Regions from separate parts of the Thalassolituus sp. UBA2590 genome, predicted to be linked through region 4. Evidence: predicted binding sites of a transcription regulator. Region 4 holds the regulator's gene; each other region holds the start of a gene.

Region 1 (4,504 bases), on a different contig from region 4:
TCACCTATCGAGCCCAGAATTCCGCGCGACAGTACGTTCGCCTTTCCGAACGGATCATAATTACTGATCGCGTATACAGTCTCGCCATCACCAAAGCGGAATACCGCTACTTGTTTTCCTTCCACCAGCGCACATACGCCAGTATCGGGAACCAGATCTTCAAGAGAACAAATATTTGTCCAGTCAGTCATCATTTTTCTCCTGCATGCAGGCGTTGCTGCATACTTTAATTCTATTAAGGTCTGCCAGAGATCAGTGCTTCTCTGCCGTTAACTCAACCAGTTCGATACGCTCGTTATCAGTCGCCGGGCGTCGCTGCCCTCGCTCACGCACATAGAGAAGGTTGTTGTCTTCTTCTGCGGCATTAATAAAGTGACTGAAGCGTTTGAGTTTCTCAGGAGATTCAACGGTAGTTTTCCACTCACACTGATAAGTACCCACGACACGAGTCATGTCATTTTCAAGCTCGCCACAGATATCCAGCTTGTCATCGATAACCACTTCGCGCAGATAATCGAGACCACCTTCAAGGTTCTCAAGCCATACAGAGGTACGTTGCAGGCGATCCGCTGTACGAACATAAAACATGAGCACACGGTCGATGTATTTGATCAGAGTTTCATCGTCCAGATCTGTTGCAAACAGATCAGCATGGCGAGGACGCATACCGCCGTTACCACAGACGTACAGGTTCCAGCCACTCTCGGTTGCAATTACACCGATATCCTTTGATTGTGCTTCGGCACATTCGCGAGTACACCCGGAAACACCGAACTTAATTTTGTGCGGTGCACGAAGCCCTTTGTAGCGATGTTCAAGAGCGACAGCCATAGAGACAGAATCAAGAACACCATAACGACACCAGGTGCTTCCTACGCACGACTTCACGGTACGAAGCGCTTTACCGTAGGCATGCCCTGTTTCGAGACCAGCGGCAATCAGCTTTTCCCAGATCTTTGGCAGCTCATGCAGTTGTGCACCAAATAAGTCGATTCGCTGACCACCCGTGATTTTCGTATAGAGGTCAAACTCTTTAGCGACCTCACCAATGGCAATAAGTTTATCGGGAGTAATCTCACCACCCGGTACGCGCGGTACTACTGAGTAAGTACCATCTTTCTGCATATTGCCGAGGAAAATATCGTTGGTATCCTGCAGCGGCATCAGATCATCTTTCAGGACATACTCGTTCTTGTAAGAAGCCAGAATAGAGCCAATGGTCGGCTTACAGATTTCACAGCCGTGTCCCTTACCATGCCCCTGTAATACATCTTTAAAGGTGGCATAGCCTTTTACACGAATAATGTCTGCCAGCTCAGCACGGGTGTAGGCAAAGTGTTCGCACAGATCATTATTTACCTCTACGCCCAGAGCTTCCAGTTCGGCATCCATTACCTGCTTAGTCAGAGCAGCACAACCACCACAACCGGAGGTCGCTTTGGTCGCACCTTTAATGTCTCCCATGGTGCAGCAGCCACCTTGTACCGCAGCAGCAATGTCACCCTTTGATACGTCGTAGCATGAACAGATCTGAGCCGTATCAGGTAATGCAGTAACACCAAGACCAGCTGGAGCCTCGTCACCCAATGCAGGTAAGATCAAGGCAGCTGGATTACCCGGGATATCCATATCGTTGAGCATCAGTTGCAGGAGAGTACCGTATGAATCAGTCTCACCCACCAACACTGCACCCAACAGTTTCTTGCCATCTGCCGATACGATAAGGCGCTTATAGACTTCCTCAATATCATCGCTGAACACAAACGACTGAGAGCCCGCAGTATGACCATGTGCATCCCCTATCGAGGCGACATCCACACCCAGCAGTTTAAGCTTGGTGCTCATATCTGCGCCTTTAAATGCCAGCTCTGGGGTTTTCAGGTTAATCAGGGTATCGGTGATATGCGTAGCAGTTACCTTGGCCATCTGATAACCAGGAGCAACAAGACCGAAAATTTTGCTATCCCAAAGCGCACACTCGCCGATGGCGTAGATATCTTCTACCGAGGTCTGGCAATAATCGTTGATAACGATGCCGCCACGCTCGCCGACATCAATTCCAAATTGACGGGCAAGTTCATCCTGAGGGCGAATACCCGCGGAGAAAAGAATCATGTCAGTTTCAAGATGCGAGCCATCTGCAAAGTTCATGCGATAGCGGCATTCTTCACCAGCAACAATTTCTTTGGTGTTTTTCTCAGTGTGTACTGACACACCCAGCGACTCGATCTTATGACGCAGCAGGTTACCGCCGCCCTCATCGAGCTGCACTGCCATTAGGCGCGGAGCGAATTCAACAACGTGGGTATCAAGACCGGCTTCTTTAAGTGCATTTGCCGCCTCGAGGCCGAGCAGGCCGCCACCGACAACAACACCAGTTTTAGATACTTCGGCAGACGCAGAAATTGCTTCAAGATCTTCTATCGTACGATAAACAAGGCAGTGTTCCTGATCTTTACCCGGAATCGGTGGAACAAATGGGTAAGAGCCGGTTGCCAGAACGAGTTTATCGTAGCCTTCAATACGACCGGTTGAGGTCGTTATTGTTTTATTGTCAGCGTCGATCTCGAGGACTTTCTCATTTTTTAAATAGGTAATACCGCAGTCGTCGTACTCAGATTCTGTCGTGAGTGCGAGATCAGCCGCGGTAGCGCCTGAAAAATACTTGCTCAGCTGTACACGGTCGTAAGCGAGGCGAGGTTCTTCTGAAAATGTAATTAGTTCGAATTCTGAGGCGTGATCAGATTCGGCCATAGTGGCGAGGAAGTTGTGGCCAACCATACCGTTACCAACAACTATGATGCGCTTCTTACTCATGGCGATGACTCTCTCTTATTTAGACATTCTTCTTGTCTCCTTAAATAAGTGCATCGTTGCTCTACTTAGTTGCTACGCCGTTGCAGCAAACAGTATCGAATAGGCTTTAGCAATATGGATGCCAACGACACTGACATACGGCTCCTGTCCGGCCCGTCTGGCCTCCAGCCCACATTCTTACAACTGGCAGCCAACTCAATATCACTTTGCGCACCACAAGAGTGCTAAAAACCCCACTCCTGCACTCCGACAAAGCACGCCACGGAGAAAATCAGCCCATAGTGAAAAGACAAAAGCATCCAGAATCGCGCAAGATTAAGCATCCCTTACATAACCAAGTTCAGTAGTAGCGCGGGTTGAGCGAGCCCCCTACACTATTTTCACGGTCACAATCGAGACTTGGCACCTTTTTTGTTTACTAATCAACAAGACCTTGTGCATTGGCAGGGAGCCAGATTCAGCGGTCCAGACACCAGCGTTGGTGTCGTCGTTTTGTGTTGTGTTTATGAGCATTGGCGCTCGCGGATAACTCCGCGGGCGTTTTTTTTTGCTCCGAAAAGACCTGAGATGGATCAGGTCCAGTGATGGGATACCCCTATGAGTCATGAAAAATTACAGGTTCAGACAACATGCCCCTACTGTGGAGTAGGTTGTGGCGTGGATATCTCCGGTACTCAGGAAGATATCGCTCCCGTTGCCGGTATGAAGTCGCACCCTGCTAATTTCGGACGCCTGTGTGTTAAGGGTTCCGCGCTGCATGACACCCTGGGTCACGCCGACCGCTTGCTTCACCCCACAATGAATGGCCAGACAACAGACTGGGACACAGCTCTGAACCTGGTGGCAGATAAGATCCGTCAGGTGATCTCTACCCACGGCCCTGAGGCCGTTGCTTTCTACGGTTCTGGCCAGCTGCTGACCGAAGATTACTACGTTGCCAACAAGCTGATGAAGGGCTTTATTGGCAGCGCGAATATGGATACGAATTCCCGCCTTTGTATGGCATCGGCTGTTGCTTCTTACAAACGGTCTATTGGCAGTGATACGGTACCGGGATGCTACGAAGACCTGGAACAGGCTGACCTTCTGGTGATCACCGGAAGCAATGCCGCCTGGGCCCACCCTATCCTGTTCCAACGTATGGCTGCGGCGAAGAAAGCTCGCCCGGATATGAAGGTTGTTGTGATCGACCCTCGTAAAACAGCAACCTGTGACATTGCAGACCTGCACCTGCCAATAAAGCCGGGTTCCGATACGACGCTGTTCAATGCGCTGCTGACCTACTTACACCAACAGAACGCACTGGATACACACTTTATTGAACAGTGTTCTGAAAATATCAGCGCAGCACTTGATGCCGCATCACAGGCAGCCGCTGATTTTTCTTCACTCGCTGATATTACTGATGTCAGCCAGCAGGACCTGGAAACCTTCTTCGCCTGGTTCCGCGACATGCCGAAAACAGTGACCTTTTATTCTCAAGGGGTTAATCAGAGTGTCGATGGAACTGATAAAGCAAACAGCATTATCAACCTTCCCCTCGCGACGGGTCGTATTGGTAAGCCCGGCGCCTGTCCGTTCTCAATTACTGGGCAACCTAATGCAATGGGTGGGCGGGAAGTTGGAGGCCTGGCCAACCAGCTGGCTGCGCATATGGACTTCTCCCCCGCCGATAGAGACCGCGTAC
Region 2 (4,504 bases), on a different contig from region 4:
GAGCTTCAACATTGCCGACAGCACACAGGGTGTCAGAAATGTTCAGGCCGTCGATACCCGAGATACAAACGATGTCACCGGCCGCAGCTTCATTAACGTCGACACGGTTCAGGCCGTGGAAGCCTTTTACCTGCTGGATGCGACCTTTGCGGGTGTTGCCTTCCGCAGTGATCAGCTGGATGTCAGTACCCGGCTTCAGCTTACCGCGAGTGATGCGGCCAACACCGATAACGCCCACGAAGCTGTCGTAGTCGAGTGCAGAAACCTGCATCTGGAACGGGCCATCGAGCTCAACTTTTGGAGCTTCAACGTGGTCAACGATCATCTGGAACAGTGGCGTCATGTCGTCAGCCATGTTGTCAGGATCATCGCCAGCAATACCGTTCAGGGCGGAAGCGTAAATCACAGGGAAATCGAGCTGTTCTTCGGTCGCGCCGAGGCGGTCGAACAGGTCGAAGATTTCGTCCATTACCCAGTCAGGACGTGCACCCGGACGGTCAATTTTGTTGATAACAACGATAGGACGCAGGCCGCGCTCGAATGCTTTCTGAGTTACGAAACGGGTCTGAGGCATAGGGCCATCAACCGCGTCTACCAGCAGACACACTGAGTCAACCATCGACATAACACGTTCTACTTCGCCACCGAAGTCGGCGTGTCCAGGGGTGTCGACGATGTTAATACGGTAGTCGTTCCATTTAATGGCGGTGTTCTTCGCCAGAATGGTAATACCGCGTTCTTTCTCCTGATCGTTGGAGTCCATCACGCGCTCACCGCCCTGATTGCGGTCCAGAGTACCGGACTGCTCTAAGAGCTTGTCGACCAGAGTAGTTTTACCGTGGTCAACGTGGGCGATGATGGCGATGTTTCTGAGATTCTCAATCACAACAGTAGCCTTCAGAATTGTGAGCCCTGATGGCACTGCGTCAGCAGAGTCAGGAGCAGGTTAAAATTTGAGCGCGGAGTATACCTGAAACACATTACAGCTGGGATATTTCTTTCATGCCGTGTCGCAGGAATACACAAGAGGTTTCGGTACGCCAGAAGGCAGGATAAAAAAGGCGTGGATTTGCACCAAAGAGCATATACGGCAGGGGGGCTGTGAACATATACTGTGCGGGCCTGAAATCGCACACCGATGGAAGGAAATAATTGCATCAAAATAGTGCACATTGCCAGATGTGTGATTCATAGAGGTGCATTCAGAGTGTGCGACATTCCGGTCTAGCCCGTAAGTAGTGGGTTTGCAGTGATGTCCAAAATGGCACACTACTTGCTCTAACAGTGAGCATGGAATCCGGGGCGAGCCCCGAACTTAATAGAACCAGCATCTGGAGAAAGACAATGTCAGAGAACACTCTGAACCTGATCAAAGAGAATGAAGTGACGTGGGTAGACCTGCGCTTCACTGACACCAAGGGTAAAGAACAGCACGTTACTATTCCGGCTTCTTATGTTGACGAAGAATTCTTCGAAACTGGCCAGATGTTCGATGGTTCTTCTATTTCTGGTTGGAAGGGCATCAACGAATCTGACATGATCCTGATGCCAGATGACGAAACTGCGTACATGGATCCGTTCACTGAAGACGCTACTCTGATCCTGCGTTGTGACATCATCGAGCCTTCAACTATGCAAGGTTACGAGCGTGACCCACGTTCTGTTGCTAAGCGCGCTGAAGCTTACCTGCAGTCTACTGGTCTTGGTGACACTGCATTCTTCGGTCCAGAGCCAGAATTCTTCATCTTTGATGACGTAACCTGGGGCTCTGACATGCAGGGCAACTTCTACAAAATCAACTCTGACGAAGGCGCATGGGCAACTGCTTCTAAAGTAGAAGGCGGCAACCTGGGCCACCGTCCACGTGTTAAAGGCGGTTACTTCCCAGTACCACCAGTTGATAGCCTGCACGACATCCGTGCTGCTATGTGTAACACACTGATCGCAATCGGTCAGGACGTAGAAGTACACCACCACGAAGTGGCAAACGCTGGTCAGAACGAAATCGGCGTTAAGTTCAACACTCTGGTTAAGAAAGCTGACGAAGTTCAGATGCTGAAGTACGTTGTACACAACGTTGCAGCTGCTTACGGCAAAACTGCTACCTTCATGCCTAAGCCAGTTGTTGGCGATAACGGTTCTGGTATGCACGTACACCAGTCTTTCTGGAAAGACGGCGAAAACATGTTCGCTGGTGACGGCTATGCTGGCCTGTCTGAAACTGCCCTGTTCTACATCGGCGGTATCATCAAGCACGCTAAAGCACTGAACGCGTTTACCAACCCGTCTACTAACTCTTACAAGCGTCTGATCCCAGGCTTTGAAGCTCCAGTAATGCTGGCATACTCTGCCCGTAACCGCTCTGCTTCTATCCGTATCCCATACGTTGCAAGCCCTAAAGGTAAGCGTATTGAAGCTCGCTTCCCAGATCCAACGGCTAACCCATACCTGGCGTTCGCAGCTATGCTGATGGCTGGCCTGGACGGTGTTAAGAACAAGATCCACCCTGGCGATGCAGCTGACAAAGACCTGTACGACCTGCCAGCTGAAGAAGCTGCTCAGATTCCACAGGTTTGTGGCTCACTGCGTGAAGCTCTGGAAAGCCTCGAAGCTGATAAAGACTTCCTGACTGCTGGTGGCGTGTTCACCGAAGACATGATCGAAGCTTACATCGAGCTGAAGATGGAAGAAGTTCACCGTGTAGAACACACTACTCACCCAGTAGAGTTCGACATGTACTACTCTGTGTAATCTTCGGATTATCTGAGTTGAAAGAGGGTCGCTTCGGCGGCCCTTTTTTGTGCCTGTAGAAAATACGATTTCGCGGGTGTTTGTAGGAGGGGATCTTATCCCCGAGAAGAGACTAAGGCGACATCGCTTCCCAAAACTGGATAATGGCGCACAGATACTCTTTTCCGGTGCGCCACCATGCAGATCAAGGTCAACTTCCTCGACAACCTCCGACTCGAAGCCAAGTTCGATGACTTCAGCGTAATCGCTGATCAGCCGATCCGTTATAAAGGCGATGGCTCAGCGCCCGGACCATTTGATTACTTTCTGGCATCGTCGGCGCTCTGTGCGGCCTACTTTGTAAAGGTGTACTGCAACGCCCGCGATATCCCCACTGAGAATATCCGCCTTTCCCAGAACAATATCGTTGACCCAGAAAACCGCTATAACCAGATCTTCAAAATCGACGTTGAGCTGCCAGAAGATATTTCTGACAAGGACCGAACCGGCATTATCCGTTCGATCGATCGTTGCACGGTAAAGAAGGTGGTTCAGACGGGGCCTGAGTTCCAGATCGACGTGGTTGAGAACCTCGATGATGATGCGCAGGCGCTGCTTGATGTCCCTGAACTGGCGGGTGAAGGTACCCACATTACCGGTAAGGACCTTCCGCTGGAGCAGACTATTGCGAAGATGACGGGCCTGCTGGCGGATCTTGGTATGCGAATTGAGGTCACATCATGGCGCAATATCGTGCCGAATGTGTGGTCGCTGAATATCCGTGATGCGGATTCTCAGATGTGCTTTACCAATGGTAAAGGTGCGACCAAAGATGCAGCGCTGGCATCCGCATTGGGCGAGTTTATGGAGCGTCTTAACTGCAATTTCTTTTACAACGATCAGTACTTCGGTGAGGAGATTGCTAATGCAGAGTTCGTGCATTATCCGAACGAAAAATGGTTCCAGCCCGGCCCGGCAGATGAGTTGCCCGAAGGTATTCTTGATGAATACTGTCTCGAAATTTATAACCCGGATGGTGAGCTTTGTGGCTCTCACTTAATCGATACGAACTCGGGCAACATCGAACGGGGAGTGTGTTCTTTGCCCTATGTTCGTCAGTCTGATGGTGAGACGGTGTATTTCCCATCTAACCTGATTGAGAACCTGTTTCTCAGTAATGGTATGAGCGCAGGCAATACCATCGAAGAGGCGCAGGTTCAGTGCTTGTCTGAAATATTTGAGCGCGCTGTAAAACGCGAAATCCTGGAGGGCGAACTGGCCCTGCCTGATGTGCCTGAAGAGGTTCTGAGTCGTTATCCGAATATCGTAGAAGGTGTTAAGGGCCTCGAAGAGCAGGGCTTTCCTATTCTGGTGAAAGACGCTTCGCTGGGTGGTCAGTTTCCGGTGATGTGTGTGACCCTGATGAACCCGAGAACCGGCGGTGTCTTCGCCTCGTTTGGTGCTCACCCGGATTTTGAAGTGGCACTGGAGCGTTGTGTGACTGAGCTGATGCAGGGCCGCAGCTTTGAAGGCATGAACGATGTACCTAAGCCGACATTCGAGTCTCTGGCAGTAACCGAACCAAATAACTTCGTCGAACATTTTATTGATTCGACGGGTGTCGTTTCCTGGCGCTTTTTCAGCAATAAGGCTGACTTTGATTTTGTAGATTGGGATTTCACCGCGGGCGGCACTCTCTCAACTAAAGAAGAGTCGAGCGCACTGTTTGATCTGCTTAAAGATCTTGGAAAAGAGGCGTATATGGCAACCTATA
Region 3 (4,504 bases), on a different contig from region 4:
AAGCGGCTTTGCCTTTAATTAGAATAAAAAGTATCTCTGCGCCATAGGCAATACTTCCGCAGGTTCACAGGTCAGCAACTCACCGTTCGCACGCACTTCGTACGTCTGAGGGTCGACCGAAATATCCGGCTGCCAATCGTTAAGCACCATGCTCGCTTTGGTTGCAGTACGGCAGCCTTTCACCACACCAATCAGGTTTTTAAGGCCTAATTTCTCTGGCACACCGGCATCCAGCGCCGCCTGAGAAATAAAGGTCATGCTGGTTGCGTTACGGGTTTTACCATAACTACCAAACATCGGACGGTAGTGGACAGGCTGTGGCGTCGGAATAGACGCATTCGGGTCACCCATTTTGGCCATCGCAATAAAGCCGCCTTTCAGAATCAGGTCGGGTTTAACACCAAAGAATGCCGGGCTCCAGACCACCAGGTCAGCAAGTTTTCCGACTTCGACGGAACCGATTTCGTGCGACATACCGTGGGCAATGGCAGGGTTAATGGTGTATTTCGCGATATAACGTTTTACCCGGAAGTTATCATGAGTTTCCGGGTCTTCAGGGAGATTGCCACGCTGTACTTTCATTTTGTGCGCAGTCTGCCAGGTACGGGTCACCACTTCGCCAACACGCCCCATCGCCTGAGAGTCTGACGAAATCATCGAGAATGCGCCCAGGTCGTGAAGAATATCTTCCGCAGCAATGGTTTCAACACGAATACGTGACTCAGCAAAGGCAACGTCTTCTGGAATGCTTGGATCAAGGTGGTGACACACCATCAGCATATCGAGGTGTTCGTCTGCTGTATTTACAGTATACGGGCGCGTTGGGTTGGTTGACGACGGCAACACATTAGACAGCCCGGCGGCTTTAATAATGTCCGGCGCGTGACCACCACCCGCACCCTCAGTGTGGTACGTGTGAATGGTACGACCTTTAAATGCAGCAATGGTGTCTTCAACAAAACCCGACTCGTTCAGAGTATCGGTGTGAATCGCGATCTGGGTGTCGGTTTCTTCTGCCACCGTGAGTGCGCAGTCAATCGACGCTGGCGTTGTTCCCCAATCTTCGTGCAATTTAAGACCAATCGCTCCCGCTGCAATCTGCTCACGCAGACCTTCAGGTTGACTGGCATTGCCCTTACCCAGAAAACCAAGGTTCATCGGAAATTCGTCAGCAGCTTCAAGCATGCGCGCCATATTCCAGGGGCCCGGCGTTACCGTTGTTGCGTTGGTGCCTGTTGTCGGGCCTGTGCCACCTCCCAGCATGGTCGTGACACCGGATGCCAGTGCTTCTTCGATCTGCTGTGGGCAAATAAAGTGAATATGAGAGTCGATACCACCCGCCGTGACGATCTTACCTTCTGCGGCAATCACGTCGGTACCCGGACCAACTTCAATGGTGACGTCCGGCTGAACATCTGGATTACCGGCTTTACCAATGGCGGCAATACGCCCACCTTTAATACCGATGTCTGCCTTATAAATTCCGGTGTAATCGATGACCAGAGCATTCGTCATGACACAATCCATGACTTTTTCTGAGGTGCTTTGTGATTGCCCCATGCCGTCACGAATTACTTTACCACCGCCGAATTTTACTTCATCGCCGTACGTCGTATAGTCGTTCTCAACTTCAATCCAGAGTTCAGTATCCGCAAGGCGCACTTTATCGCCCTTTGTGGGCCCGAACATATCGGCATAGGCCTGACGCGAAATCGTTTTATTGCTGTCCGTCATTACAGGTCTCCCATCACTTTGCCCTGGAATCCATACACTTTCCGTGCACCGGTATACTCAACTAATTCCACCGTTCGCGTTTGCCCCGGTTCAATGCGGACTGCGGTTCCCGCAGGAATATTGAGTCGGTAGCCGCGGGTCTTTTCACGATCAAATGTCAGTGAATTATTCACTTCGTAAAAGTGATAGTGAGATCCAACCTGAATAGGACGATCGCCCGTATTCGCCACTTCTATTTCTAACGTCTGACGACCTTCATTGAGTGTGATACTGCCTTCCGCAGCCTTAACTTCACCAGGTATCATTGCGTGCTCCTCAATCCGTTAAACTGCCGTGATCAGACAATAGGGTTATGAACAGTGACTAACTTAGTACCATCGGGGAAAGTCGCTTCGACCTGCACTTCGTGAATCATTTCGGGTACACCTTCCATCACGTCATCGCGGGTAAGGAGAGTCCGGCCATGCCCCATTAATTCAGAGACAGTCCGACCATCACGAGCGCCTTCCATAATCGCCGCGGTAATAAAGGCGACGGCTTCCGGATAATTCAGTTTTACTCCCCGAGCCATACGACGCTCGGCTAACAGAGCAGCGGTAAAAATAAGTAACTTGTCTTTCTCTCTTGGTGTCAGTTCCATAAGTCTGCCTGTCAGGTATTCCAGATTCGCGGAATTTCCGCCCCTTTATTTAATACTTTCTGGCGCAGCAGTTGCCACACCGGAATCATTAACGACTGCATTTTTTCAGTGCTGATGCCCAGCACTCTCAGAACAATCAGATCATCCAGCAGGGTCAGCCCAGCAGGAAGTGGGCTTTCCAGCTTCGTCTGCGCCTCAGCGAGAACATCGCGGCAGGCCTCCAGTAGTGCTTCAGTACCGCCAGTCGCCACAAACAGCCCCTGCATCGGATAGTCCCGCAATCCTGCAGCCGCACTGAGATGCTTAGGATCAGAGACCAACAGGTGATCGCTCAACAAGGGCCGTCCGTTGCGTCGGACAAAAAACTTCGAGTGCACCTTGCCATGCAGAAAGCGTTCTTCATTAACCGGCCGCCCGAAGCAGCTGATTTCCCAGCCCATGAAATGAGCATCATCCTCAAGATCGATCTGAGTTTTTGCTTTCACTTTGGCGCCGGTAAAGAAAATGCTCTCCTGAGGGAACCATTCCAGTGCACAGCCTGCACCAATATGAAGCACCTGTGTTACATCCGCGGTCGCGCCTGCACTCAGATAGAACTTGGTAGCTCCCGGCGTAGTAAACAAACCATGAGCGTTCTGACAGCATTCAATATCAATCGATAAGCCATCTCCGCCCACAACGCCGCCCGGTGGATGCAGAAGATAAATGTGACTGGTTTCGCCCTCAGGGTAGAAGGGGCGCTGCACGCGGAGGGGGCCATGGTGCGTCAGACCAGCCATCACGGTTCGCTCGCCTCGCTTTTCAAGGCGCATATTCATCTTGGCTTGCCAGCCGGGTCGAACGTTTTTTACAGCCTGCAACATGGTCTGAATCAGGTATCCACGATTGTATTCACTTTATTGTGCACTAACAGAGCAAAATGCAGGCCAGATGCACCAAAAAGAGAAGCCTTTGAGTACCAGGGCTTAATAACTCGGCAAGAAGTCAGAAATGGGTGGGAAGTGAAAGGCCAGAACCCTGGGTAAGGAGCTGTTCAAGAGTAGCAGCCGACATCGCTCCCATACGGCCATTCAGCAGCTTACCCTCCTTGTTAAATACGAGAGTCACAGGCAAAGCGCTCTGGCCAAACCAGTGCCCCATACGTCCTTCCATATCGAGCCATAGGTTATCAAACTGATACCCCTCCGCTTCGATAAAGGCTGCGACCTCAGCCTTGCTCTCCCCCTGGTTGAGCATAACAAAACGTACATGTGGGTAGGCTTGCTGGGCTTGTTCAAACACTTCCATTTCAGCCCTGCACGTCGGACACCAGGTCGCCCACAGATTCACAACCGTGACATTCGCAACATCAGACCTGAGCGGAAAAGACTTACCCGTCAGGTCGTTAAAGCTGTATTCCGGCCACAGATCTGGCGTGCTATGAGTGAATTTAAACAAGCTGAATCCTGCGCCAATCCATAGCAGAGCAATCGTTACCATGACGATTAGTGGCCTACGCCATGCTACTTCCCTTAGCAGCATGTGCCCGATACCCAGTGCGATAACCACCAGGAATGCGATGGGCTCGAATCCTCGGTCACGGATATCTACAATAGCGAATGCGGGTGTTTCCGCGGCAAAGTACTGATCGCGGTATTGGACGACGAATACCATGCGCGAGATCACCAATGCGACAAACACTCTCGAGATAATGCGATCAACCAGGCCGGGGATTCCGTCGGGTAAAACACGATTCGCAACGGCCATCAGCAATAGCGCGCTGAGGCCTAGAAAAGGAACCAGAGGGAAACTGACACCAAAGATCGAAAGACTGTTCAAAGTGCTACTCTGCGGCGCTTGTATAGATCAGCGATGCTTGTATTGAGTCGGGCAGTAGGCACGGTCGATACCTGCAGGCCGCAAAGCAAGATGCTTAGTGGCCCGGCCACTGACTCGTTTGCGCCACATGCGGAAAGATGAAGGCTTCATCTCTCTGCGCATAAGAACGATGACCTCTTTTTCTGGCAGCCCGAAAAGAGTTTCGATCGCCTCAAAGGGCGTTCGGTCCTCCCAGGCCATCTCAATGATTCGTGATATATCTTCTGCGGAAAAATGGCGATCGGAGCCTGTCACACTTGTTACCTCTCAACC
Region 4 (4,504 bases):
GGTATTCGGTGGCTAGCTGCTCCGCCAGGTAGACGGATCTGTGCTGACCACCGGTGCAGCCAATTGCGATGGTCATGTAGCTCCGATTTGCTTCGATCAGACGATCCGTCCAGCGAGTCAGAAAATCGCTGATTGATTTCCGCATTTCTCCAACAACATCATAGCTGTTCAGGAATAACTGTACTTCACTGTCGAGGCCTGTGAGTTTTCGCAGGTCTTCGCTCCAGTAGGGGTTCGGCAGGTGCCGTACATCGAAAACGTAGTCGGCGTCTGTCGGGATACCGTGTTTAAAGCCGAACGACTCAAACAGGATCGACATCTCACCGTTCGGACGATCTGCAACCCGCAGGCGAATCATGCTGCGCAACTCGTGAACAGACATGTGGGTGGTGTCTAAGGTCAGGTCCGCCATATTGGCGAGTGGATCAAGGAGGTCTTTCTCCTGGTCGATGGCTTCTGCCAGTGACAGTTCTGTGGTCGTGAGAGGGTGCTTTCGGCGTGTCGCGCTGAATCGTTGCAGCAGAACCTTTTCAGACGCATCAAGATAAACCACGTCGAGCTGATAGTGATCATTAGGCAGATCGAACAGTAGTTGTTCGACAGGCTCTTCTGTCGCCGACAGGTTACGCGCGTCAATACTGACCGCTACCCGGGTGAGCTTGTCGTTAGCATCTGCCTGACTGGCCAATGCGGGTAGCAGCCCGATCGGCAGGTTATCGATGCAATAGAAGCCCAGATCTTCGAGAACGTGCAGAGCGCTCGATTTGCCCGATCCTGATCTTCCGCTGATAACTACCAGGCGCATATTCGACTCCGTGATGACTACCGCTCTGCGATCGCTCGCTGGAAAAGATGTTTGGCGTCTGGCGCGTTGCGTAGAGCTTCGCGATATTCCGCCTGATTAAAGTTACTGGCGAGTGTCGCCAATATCTGAAGGTGTTCGTCGGTCGCTTCCTCGGGGACTAACAAAGCAAATACGAGGTCGACCGGATTACCATCAATAGAATCATAGTCTATCGGGGTATTTAATCTTAGTAGAATGCCCAACGCTTTCTGACACTGCAGCAGTCGGCAGTGTGGGATGGCGATGCCTTCTCCTATCCCTGTGCTCCCCATGCGCTCGCGTGCTAACAGGCGTTCGTATATATCGTCTGCGGAGGCGTCGCCGATTTCTTCAGCAACCAGAGATGAAAGTTGTTCTAACAGTTTTTTCTTACTGGAAACGGTCACGTCAATGACGGACCGCTCCGGTGTGAGGATATCCTCAATACTCAAAGACATGCTTCAGCCTTGACCGTGTTGGCGCGCTACCAGCTTCTCTTTGTGTTTCAGAACCTGACGGTCCAGCTTATCCACCATCTGATCGATAGCGGTATACATATCTTCGTTTTCTGCTTTGGCGTGCAGGTCGTGACCTGTGATGTGAATTGTCGCTTCAGCCGTCTGTCGATCTTTAACGACAGTCAGTGTGACTTGCCCTGTGGTGATGCTGTCACTGTGGCGTGTCAGTTTAGCCATTTTATCTTCAACGTGTGCCTGCATAGCTTCTGTTACTTCTACATGATGACCACTGATATTGATTTGCATGCCAAGTCTCCTGTGTCGCTGGCGGTATGTGAATCAAAGTCTGTTGACTCTCAACTAACAGACTCTAAATCAGCTGCTTACGTTCATTTGATGGTGGTATCAGCATAGCCTCGCGGTATTTCGCTACCGTGCGCCGTGCCACTTTGATGCCTTTCTCACCCAGCATCGTTGCTATCTTGTTGTCACTGAGTGGCTTCCGCGTGTTTTCGTCCGCGATCAGTTTTTTGATCATCGCCCGGATGGCCGTCGATGAACACTCCCCGCCGCTGTCGGTGCTGACGTGGCTGGAGAAAAAATACTTGAGCTCAAAAATGCCGCGCGGCGTATGCATGTATTTCTGAGTCGTCACCCGCGAGATCGTTGACTCATGCATACCAACCGCTTCGGCGATGTCATGAAGCACCAGCGGTTTCATCCCTTCATCACCTTCTTCAAAGAAGTCTATCTGGAATTCAACGATTTTGGTTGCGACTTTGAGCAGAGTGTCATTGCGACTTTGCAGGCTTTTGATAAACCAGCGCGCTTCCTGCAGGTGATCTTTGAGGAAGGTATTGTCGGCACTGCTGTCTGAGCGGCGGATCAGCGATGCATAATCGGCATTCACACGCAGCTTGGGTGCAATTTCTGGATTCAGCTCAACACGCCACTCATCACGAATCTGGCGGACGATGACGTCTGGAATGACGTATTCAGATTCTTCTGAAGCGATACCGGCACCCGGCTTAGGGTTCAGCTCTTTAATCAGTCGCATGACGGATTTCAGATCGTCTTCCTTTAATTTGGTACGGCGCATCAGCGACTGATAATCACGGCTACCAAGCAGGTCAATATGATCACGAATGATCAGCTGAGCTTCGGTTAACCACGGGGTACCTTGTGGAAGCTGATGCAGCTGAAGAAGCAGACATTCGCGCAGGTCGCGGCAGAAAACACCGGCCGGATCAAATTGTTGCAGGCGATGAAGAACAGCCATCACTTCTTCTTCTTCGATCTCGAGTGATGGGTCCATCGCTTCAATGACGTCTTCAACTGTCGTGTGAAGGTAGCCATCATCGTCTACACCATCAATCAGCATGGTCGCAACTTCGCGGTCAGCATCTGACATTGGGGTCAGGTTTAGCTGCCAGAGCAGGTGATCCTGCAGATTGTCGCTGGTGGCGTAGCGGGAATCGTAGTCAAAGTCTTCGTCTACCGGCCCGGAGCTTGATGCGACTCCGGCGCTGACCTGATAGGTATCTTCCCACTGGCTATCTACAGGCAGGTCATCGGGCAGTTTCTCGCTCGACCATTGCTCATCGAGAGATTCCTGGCCGCTCTGATCGTCGTAGGAATTGTCATCGTAGGAATTGTCGTAATCCTGATTGTCAGAGCTGCTCTCACGGTCTTCGCGGCTGTCTCTGTCGTTGTTATCGGAATCAGAACTGCGGGAATCGTTGTCGGACTCGTTTCCTGAGTCGCTGTTGTCATCAAACTCTTCGCTTTCCAGCATTGGGTTGGAATCCAGCGCTTCCTGAATTTCCTGCTGAAGGTCCAGCGTTGAAAGCTGGAGGAGGCGGATGGCCTGTTGCAGCTGAGGCGTCATTGTCAGCTGCTGGCCCATCTTAATCTGAAGGGATGTCTTCATATAACTCGGTAATTACGACCTGAAAATCTAACCATCTTTTTGTTTGATGCACCTAGCATTATAGGCAAAGTCCTTGTGTATGGAACCTATTTTGCTTACCAGAGTAAATAGATAACCTTACAGTACGTGACATTGGTCAGAGTTTCAAAGACGGAAATCGTCACCAAGGTAGACTTCCCGTACCTGTTCATTCGCCAGTACGTCTTCAGCCGTGCCTTCGGCGATGATGTGGCCGCCACCGACGATGAAAGCCTTTTCGCAAATCGCGAGGGTCTCGCGCACGTTATGGTCGGTGATCAGTACGCCGATGCCCCGCGCTTTGAGCTGACGGATGATATCCATGATGTCCGATACTGAGATCGGATCTACACCGGCGAAGGGTTCGTCGAGCAGAATGAAGGAGGGCTCTGCTGCCAGCGCTCTGGCAATCTCGACACGTCGACGCTCACCGCCGGATAACGCCATGCCTGCGCTGTCGCGGATGTGTTGAATATGAAATTCGTTGAGTAGCTGCTCGAGCTGTTCGGTGCGCTGCTGGCGATTGAGATCTTTACGGGTCTCAAGAATTGCCATGATGTTATCGGCAACACTGAGCTTGCGGAAAATCGACGCTTCCTGCGGCAGGTAGCCGATGCCTTTGCGGGCGCGGCCGTGCATTGGCAGGTGGCTGATGTCTTCGTCGTCGATCATGATGCGACCACGATCAGCCTGCACCAGGTTGACGATCATGTAGAAACAGGTCGTTTTGCCGGCGCCATTAGGGCCCAGCAAACCAACGATCTGACCGCTTTCAACGCGTATAGACACGTCTTTAACGACTTCGCGGCCGCCGTAACTTTTGGCCAGATGTTCTGCCTTCAGTGTTTTCATTCTGTCGCTGCTTCCGGAGATTCTGTCGTGTCAGACTCTGAGTCAGATTCGGACTCAGGTTTTGGCGGCTGGATAACGACTTTGATCCGGCCGGAGTCTTCATCTGTGCTGTCGGTCGACGACTCAGCGGTGGTGCCATCAGCACGCACGGTCTCTGTTGCCATGTCGTAGGTGATGCGTTCGCCGCTGAAAATATTGCCTTCCTGTTCCAGCTCAGCATCGCCGGTGATAATGATGCGGCGCTCGCTGGTGTAGTAATCGATGCGGTTGCCGAGGGCTGTGGTGAGCGGTTTACCGACTTCAATCTGCTGCTGATAACGGGCGCGGTCGCCTTCTGCGACGGCTTTTTCGAGGGTGTCGCCGTTGCGCAGAATCATCAGGCGGTCGGCTTCTATTTTCAGCGTGCCTTGGGTAAGAATGACG

The links. Region 4 encodes sigma-54, which starts transcription at its own class of promoters, with help from an activator protein. Its sites were predicted from a motif close to TGGCACNNNNNTTGCTNT; they were not measured.
Region 1: nirB (nitrite reductase large subunit NirB) is a predicted target of sigma-54. The motif match lies at 2,924-2,941, and genes of this name have one in related genera.
Region 2: glnA (glutamate--ammonia ligase) is a predicted target of sigma-54. The motif match lies at 1,263-1,280, and genes of this name have one in related genera.
Region 3: B2067_RS12925 (urease accessory protein UreD) is a predicted target of sigma-54. The motif match lies at 3,286-3,303, and genes of this name have one in related genera.

What each region holds. Positions count from the first base shown of each region.
Region 1 is NZ_DDKU01000026.1:40,283-44,786, forward strand. It holds gene nirD (nitrite reductase small subunit NirD) at 1-191, opposite strand, end outside; gene nirB (nitrite reductase large subunit NirB) at 253-2,817, opposite strand; partial or broken gene B2067_RS02655 (molybdopterin-dependent oxidoreductase) at 3,415-4,504, shown strand, end outside.
Region 2 is NZ_DDKU01000056.1:22,820-27,323, reverse strand. It holds gene typA (translational GTPase TypA) at 1-886, opposite strand, end outside; gene glnA (glutamate--ammonia ligase) at 1,345-2,751, shown strand; gene B2067_RS05150 (OsmC domain/YcaO domain-containing protein) at 2,929-4,504, shown strand, end outside.
Region 3 is NZ_DDKU01000153.1:8,435-12,938, forward strand. It holds gene ureC (urease subunit alpha) at 19-1,734, opposite strand; gene B2067_RS12915 (urease subunit beta) at 1,734-2,039, opposite strand; gene ureA (urease subunit gamma) at 2,072-2,374, opposite strand; gene B2067_RS12925 (urease accessory protein UreD) at 2,386-3,192, opposite strand; gene B2067_RS12930 (TlpA family protein disulfide reductase) at 3,359-4,192, opposite strand; gene B2067_RS12935 (TIGR03643 family protein) at 4,220-4,486, opposite strand; gene B2067_RS12940 (response regulator) at 4,499-4,504, opposite strand, start outside.
Region 4 is NZ_DDKU01000053.1:2,050-6,553, reverse strand. It holds gene rapZ (RNase adapter RapZ) at 1-805, opposite strand, end outside; gene ptsN (PTS IIA-like nitrogen regulatory protein PtsN) at 823-1,281, opposite strand; gene hpf (ribosome hibernation-promoting factor, HPF/YfiA family) at 1,285-1,587, opposite strand; gene B2067_RS04925 (RNA polymerase factor sigma-54) at 1,652-3,211, opposite strand; gene lptB (LPS export ABC transporter ATP-binding protein) at 3,356-4,081, opposite strand; gene lptA (lipopolysaccharide transport periplasmic protein LptA) at 4,078-4,504, opposite strand, start outside.